2 regions of the Vibrio metoecus genome follow, and region 2 is predicted to be linked to the other one. Evidence: predicted binding sites of a transcription regulator. Region 2 holds the regulator's gene; the other holds the start of a gene.
The links. Region 2 encodes MetJ, which represses methionine synthesis genes. Its sites were predicted from a motif close to TTAGACNTNTANANGTCTAA; they were not measured.
Positions count from the first base shown of each region.

Region 1: the regulator MetJ is predicted to act here: its motif matches at 1,225-1,244, upstream of metN (methionine ABC transporter ATP-binding protein MetN).

Region 1 covers NZ_CP035686.1:1,901,190-1,904,609, forward strand. The annotation lists gene treR (trehalose operon repressor TreR) at 1-493, opposite strand, end outside; gene gmhB (D-glycero-beta-D-manno-heptose 1,7-bisphosphate 7-phosphatase) at 546-1,106, opposite strand; gene metN (methionine ABC transporter ATP-binding protein MetN) at 1,342-2,376, shown strand; gene EPB59_RS08600 (methionine ABC transporter permease) at 2,366-3,043, shown strand; gene metQ (methionine ABC transporter substrate-binding lipoprotein MetQ) at 3,080-3,420, shown strand, end outside.
Region 2 covers NZ_CP035686.1:39,392-42,811, reverse strand. The annotation lists gene EPB59_RS00180 (malic enzyme-like NAD(P)-binding protein) at 1-1,091, shown strand, start outside; gene metJ (met regulon transcriptional regulator MetJ) at 1,202-1,519, opposite strand; gene EPB59_RS00170 (O-succinylhomoserine (thiol)-lyase) at 1,784-2,950, shown strand; gene EPB59_RS00165 (bifunctional aspartate kinase/homoserine dehydrogenase II) at 2,963-3,420, shown strand, end outside.

The DNA of each region.
Region 1 (3,420 bases), 1.0 Mb from region 2:
GCTCAATCACTCCAGCATTGTCATAGTTGATGGAGGATATCTCGTCGCTGTGCATCGCCAAGAGCACACAGCGATGTTGCCAATGAAGCAGTGCGTCATGGTCAATATCCGTAAAACCAAACACGACCACACCATCCACTTGCCGCTTGGCGAGCACTTTTAAGTGAGCATTGGTTTTTTCGCGGCTAAACTGGCTTTCCATGATCACCACATCGTAGCCGTGAGCATACAACGCTTGCAGCATAGTGCTGACCGCTTTGTTTTCGGAAGGCGAATCCAGACGCGAGATGATAATTCCCACCACTTTTTGGCTGCCACCACGCATGGTTTGTGCCGATTTGGACGGCACATAACCCGATTCTGCGATCACCTGCTCTACGCGTGCACGCGTTTCAGGTTTCACTTTGGGATCATTGGTCAATACTCGGGACACGGTTGATTTACCGACACCAGAAAGTCTCGCAATGTCTAAAATGGTCAGTTTTCGATTCATGAGCAGTGGGATATTCATCAAAAAGTAGAGGAATAAGATCGCTCTAGCGACCTTATTTTTTCACTCGCAGTAGATAATGAGGCACATCGCGAATGCTATCGAGCACCACGGTCGCTAAGGCTTCACCTTGCTCTGTGACTGGCTTACCGGTGCGCACCAAAATCTTAGTGCCTACACCCGCCGCTTCAGCTGCCATCATATCTTCGGCTTTGTCACCGACCATCACCGAATTGGCCATGTCGATTTTCAGGAAATCACGCGCCGAAAGAAACATGCCCGGCTTAGGTTTACGGCAATCACACTCTTCTTTGTATTGCCCAATACCATGTTCAGCATGGTGCGGACAGTAATAGATACCATCAAACTCAACACCATTATCGGCAAAGTTCCAGTCCATCCATTGGGTGAGAGAAATGAAACGTTCTTCGCTGAATTTGCCGCGCGCAATACCGGATTGATTGGTGACTAGCACCAACAAATACCCCATACGCTGCAAAGCCGCAGTCGCTTCAAATACACCTTCAATAAATTGGAAATCGTGCTCATCATGCACGTAACCATGATCGACGTTGATCACGCCATCACGATCCAGAAATACGGCGGGTTTGGCCAAAATGCTATCTCTTTCAAGTCACTTTACGCGAATTATTGCACGCTTTATTTTTTTCATCACTATCTATATTTTTTTCGTCACTATCTAATAACGTTCTCGTCTAATCAGTCACGACCATTTAGACGTCTAGACGTAAAAATATCTATTGACTTAAACTCGGTCAGCCCATAGCATCGACTACCAATTGAGGAAGAGGCCGATAGATTATTCTGCCTTGAGCAGTACAGGGTTGCACATGATTGAGATTAAAAGCGTAAATAAGGTTTTCTATCAGGGGGATAAGCAAATCCACGCCCTGAAAGATATCAATTTATTGATTCCACAAGGTACAATTTTTGGGGTGATTGGCTCATCCGGTGCCGGGAAAAGTACGCTGATCCGTTGTGTCAACATGCTAGAAAAACCGACTAGCGGCCAAGTGATTGTCGATGGCGTAGATTTAACCACGCTCAATAATCCACAACTGTGCGCAGCCCGCCGTAACATCGGCATGATTTTTCAACATTTTAATCTGCTTTCATCACGCACTGTGTTTGAAAATGTGGCTCTGCCGCTGGAGTTAGCGAGTCAATCACAACAACAGATAGAAACTAAAGTCACGGAATTGCTGGCACTGGTTGGCCTCTCAGATAAAAGAGAAAGCTACCCAGCGAATCTTTCTGGCGGCCAGAAGCAACGTGTCGCGATTGCTCGCGCTTTGGCAAGCGATCCCAAAGTATTGCTGTGTGATGAAGCCACCAGCGCGCTGGATCCAGCGACAACGCAGTCGATTCTAGAGCTGCTTAAAGAAATTAACCGTAAGCTCAACTTAACTATTTTGCTGATCACTCACGAAATGGATGTGGTGAAAAGCATCTGTCACGAAGTGGCGATCATTGGTGGCGGTGAGCTGGTTGAGAAAGGCACGGTCGGCGATATTTTTGCCCACCCGAAAACCGAGTTGGCGCATCAATTCATCCGCTCAACGTTGGATTTATCGATTCCTGAAGATTACCAAGTGCGCTTACAGCCAACTCGCGTGGCAGGCAGCTACCCACTGGTGCGTTTGGAATTTACCGGCGCTACCGTGGATGCACCGCTGATGACGCAAATTGCTCGCAAATACAATATTGATGTCAGCATTCTTAGCTCAGATCTGGATTACGCCGGCGGCGTGAAGTTTGGCATGATGGTCGCTGAAATTTTTGGTAATGCCGACGATGATGAAGCCGCGATTCGTTATCTGCGCGAAAACAACGTTAAAGTAGAGGTGCTAGGTTATGTCCTTTAATACGATTGCACAATGGTTTGCACTCAATAGCGACCTACTGTTAACCGCCACATGGCAAACACTGTATATGGTCGCGATTGCCGGTGCGGTGGGTTTTGCGCTCGGGATTCCGCTAGGAGTGATTCTCCATACCACCAAAAAAGAGGGCTTACTGGAAAACCTACCGCTGAACCGTGTACTCGGCGCCGTGGTTAACATCGGTCGCTCGGTGCCCTTTTTGGTGTTGATGGTCGCCATCATCCCTGTCACCAAACTGATTGTCGGCACTTTTATCGGTACCACTGCGGCCATTGTGCCACTCACGATTGGGGCGATTCCGTTTGTAGCGCGCCTAATTGAGAGTGCGCTGCTTGAAGTGCCAACCGGCTTAGTGGAAGCGGCGCAATCTATGGGTGCGACGCCACTGCAAATCATTCGTAAGGTACTGCTGCCTGAAGCGCTGCCGACGATTTTAAACTCAGTCACGATTACTCTCGTGACACTGGTCAGCTACTCAGCCATGGCGGGTACCGTTGGCGGTGGTGGTCTGGGCGATGTGGCGATCCGCTATGGATTCCACCGTTACGACATCACCATCATGGCGGTCACTGTGGTCATGCTGATTGTACTGGTACAAATTATTCAATCCATCGGTGATGCGTTGGTACGCCGCGTCGATCATCGATAAGTAAAACAAAAGCCTTTTTTGAACAAGGAGTTCATCATGAAGTTTAGCCTGAAAAGTTTACTGACTATCGCTGCTGCAGCCTCAACCCTGATTTTGGCCGGCTGTGGTGAAAAAGCCGTGGATAACAACAAAGTGAAAATTGGTGTTATGGCGGGTGCGGAAGCACAAGTTGCGGAAGTGGCAGCCAAAGTTGCTAAAGAAAAATACAATCTGGATGTCGAATTGGTGACTTTCACCGACTACGTAACGCCAAACGCGGCATTAGATGATGGTTCTATCGATGCGAACGCATTCCAACACAAACCTTATCTCGATAAGCAAATTGCCGATCGTGGTTACAAGCTAGCGATCGTCGGTAACACCTTTGTTTACCCGAT
Region 2 (3,420 bases):
ACGTGGAAAATGTGTACAAGTACACCGCGAAAGGTAACACCGTTGCAGTCATTTCTAACGGCACTGCGATTTTAGGATTGGGCAATTTGGGACCGATGGCTTCTAAGCCTGTCATGGAAGGCAAGGCGCTGCTGTTTAAACGCTTTGCAGGACTGGATTCGATTGATATTGAAGTAAAACACCGCACCATCGATGAATTTGTTGATACGGTAGCCAACATTGCGGATACCTTCGGTGGCATTAACTTAGAAGACATCAAAGCCCCAGACTGCTTTGAAATTGAACGCCGCCTGATTGAACGTTGTGATGTGCCAGTGTTCCACGATGACCAACACGGTACCGCGATTGTGACTGCTGCGGGCATGCTCAACGCATTAGAGCTACAAGGTAAACAGCTGAAAGACTGTATGATTGTCTGTCTTGGTGCAGGGGCTGCTGCGGTAGCGTGTATGGAGCTACTGATCAAATGCGGTGCAATGCGTGAGAAGATTTACATGCTGGATCGCAAAGGCGTGATCCACACGCGCCGTGACGATCTCAACGAATACAAACAGCTGTTTGCCAACAACACGGATAAACGCACACTGGAAGATGTGATTGCGGGAGCGGATCTGTTCTTAGGCGTATCAGGCCCTAACCTGCTACCAGCGGAGGCACTCAAACTGATGGCCGACAAGCCTGTGGTGTTTGCGTGTTCCAACCCAGATCCTGAAATCAAGCCAGAAATTGCTCATCAAGTGCGTAACGACATGATCATGGGGACTGGTCGCAGCGACTATCCAAACCAAGTTAACAACGTGCTCTGCTTCCCGTTCATTTTCCGCGGAGCATTGGATGTTCGTGCGAGTGAGATCAATGACCAGATGAAATTGGCTGCGGTAGACGCCATTCGCCAACTGGCGAAAGAGCCAGTACCTGCGGAAGTATTGGCAGCCGCTGGCGTTGATAAGCTGAGTTTCGGTATTGAGTACATCATTCCAAAGCCGATGGACCCACGCCTATTGCCACGCGTAGCACGTGCAGTCGCGGAAGCGGCAGTGGAATCAGGCGTTGCTCGTATCCCAATGCCAGAAAACTACATGCAGGCTTAATCTGCTTGTTTATGTTGATAAACAGTCGATAAAAAAAGCCCCTCAGTTATATGAGGGGCTTTTTTATGAGCGTTATCAGTTCGCTTAGCGAATTGCGCTAACGAACACCATTACTCATCGTAAGATTCGAACTCAATACCCATTTCGGTCATCAAACGTTTGGCTTCGGCAGGAATGTCATCAGGGCGATCTTTACGCAGGTCTTCATCCGTCGGCAAAGGCTGGCCAGTGTAGGCATGCAAGAAGGCTTCACACAGCAATTCACTGTTGGTTGCGTGACGTAAGTTATTGACTTGACGGCGTGTTCTCTCATCCGTTAGCACTTTGAGAACTTTCAGCGGAATGGATACCGTGATTTTTTTTACCAACTCGCTCTTTTTCCCATGCTCTGCATAGGGGCTGATGTATTCGCCATTCCAGTCTGCCATTGCGCACCTTCGTTATTGTGGTTCGAATCGAAATTTCAAAGGCCCTAATTTTAGCGGGATTTACTGCCATAAGCAAAGACATATAGACGTCTAGAAGTGTTGACGTCTTTATTTAACATCAGTAAAGTGTCGAGTAATTTATGGGCAACAAAATGTGAGCCCATATGAGGTCACGTTGTCATAAGACAACCCTCTCTGCTGCTTTGAGCAGGAAAGGTATATGATGACGCACTCTAGGACAGAATAGCCAGCAAGGAAAACTCCATGACCACACGCAAGCCAGCCACCATTGCGGTTCGTACCGGGATTGAATCGGACACTCAATACCATGCCGTTGTGCCCCCTATTTATCTTTCGACCAACTATGGTTTTCCCGCATTTGGCGAAGTACCTAAATACGATTACACCCGCTCAGGCAACCCAAACCGTGGTTTGTTAGAACAAACCCTGTATGAGCTTGAATGTGGTGAAGGTGCGGTGGTGACCAACTGTGGTACTTCGGCCATCAATTTGTGGGTCACGGCGTTGTTAGGCCCAGAAGATCTGATTGTGGCACCACATGACTGCTATGGCGGTACTTACCGTTTGCTCAACACTCGTGCTAAAAAAGGCGACTTCAAAGTGCAGTTTGTCGACCAATCCAACGAACAAGCACTCACGCAAGCCTTAGCACGCAAACCAAAGTTGCTGTTGATTGAAACCCCCTCCAACCCTTTAGTTCGCGTGGTGGACATCGCTCATCTTTGTCAGTTAGCGAAAGCGCAAGGTACTTTGGTGGCGGTCGATAACACCTTCTTAACTCCAGTATTCCAAAAACCGCTCACCTTAGGCGCGGATTTTGTTCTGCACTCCACCACCAAATACATTAACGGTCACTCCGATGTGATTGGTGGTGTGTTGATCTGTAAAAGTAAGCAACATGCGGAAGAGCTAGCTTGGTGGGGCAACTGTTTAGGTTCAACCGGTACTCCATTTGATAGCTACATGACCTTACGTGGCATTCGCACGCTAGGCGCGCGGATGCGCGTACATGAAGAGAGCGCGCAACAGATTTTGGCTTATCTACAGACTCAATCATTGGTTGGCAAAATTTACCATCCAAGCCTACCCAACCACCCAGGCCATGAAATTGCGAAAAAACAACAATCAGGCTTTGGCTCTATGCTCAGTTTTGAATTTGCCGGCAGTTTTGAGCAACTGAAATTCTTTGTAGGCAAGTTGGCGCTGTTTTCACTGGCGGAGTCACTTGGTGGGGTAGAAAGCCTGATTTGCCACCCCGCCTCCATGACTCATCGTGCGATGGGTGAAGAAGCATTAGCCGAAGCTGGAATTTCACAGCAGTTGCTGCGCCTTTCCGTCGGTCTTGAAGATGCCTCAGATCTGATTGCCGATCTTGACCAAGCCTTTCAGCAAACTCTTTCAGCGAATTAAGGAGACCTGTGAATGACTCACGCTCGTCAACTGCATAAATTTGGTGGTAGTAGCCTTGCCGACCCAGAATGTTATCTGCGGGTCACGAAAATTCTTAAAAGTTATTCGAAGAGTGAAGATCTGGTGGTGGTCTCTGCGGCTGGCAAAACCACGAACCGTTTGATCAGTTTTGTCGAAGCACTCAGTAAAGATGGCCGAGTTGCCCATGAAACTTTACATGCACTGCGCCAATATCAGTCCGATTTGATCACCAAGCTACTGACCGCCGAAACGGCCGAACCGCTATTGAACCAATTGCAACAAGAGATCAGCGTGTTAGGCGAGCTCACCGCCCCTCTTAGCAATGCGCAATACGCTTGGGTACTCGGACATGGCGAGCAATGGTCGGCACGTTTACTCGCCGCATTGTTAAATCAGCAAGATTTACCGGCAGTGGCACAAGATGCCCGTGCATTCTTACGTGCCGAAGC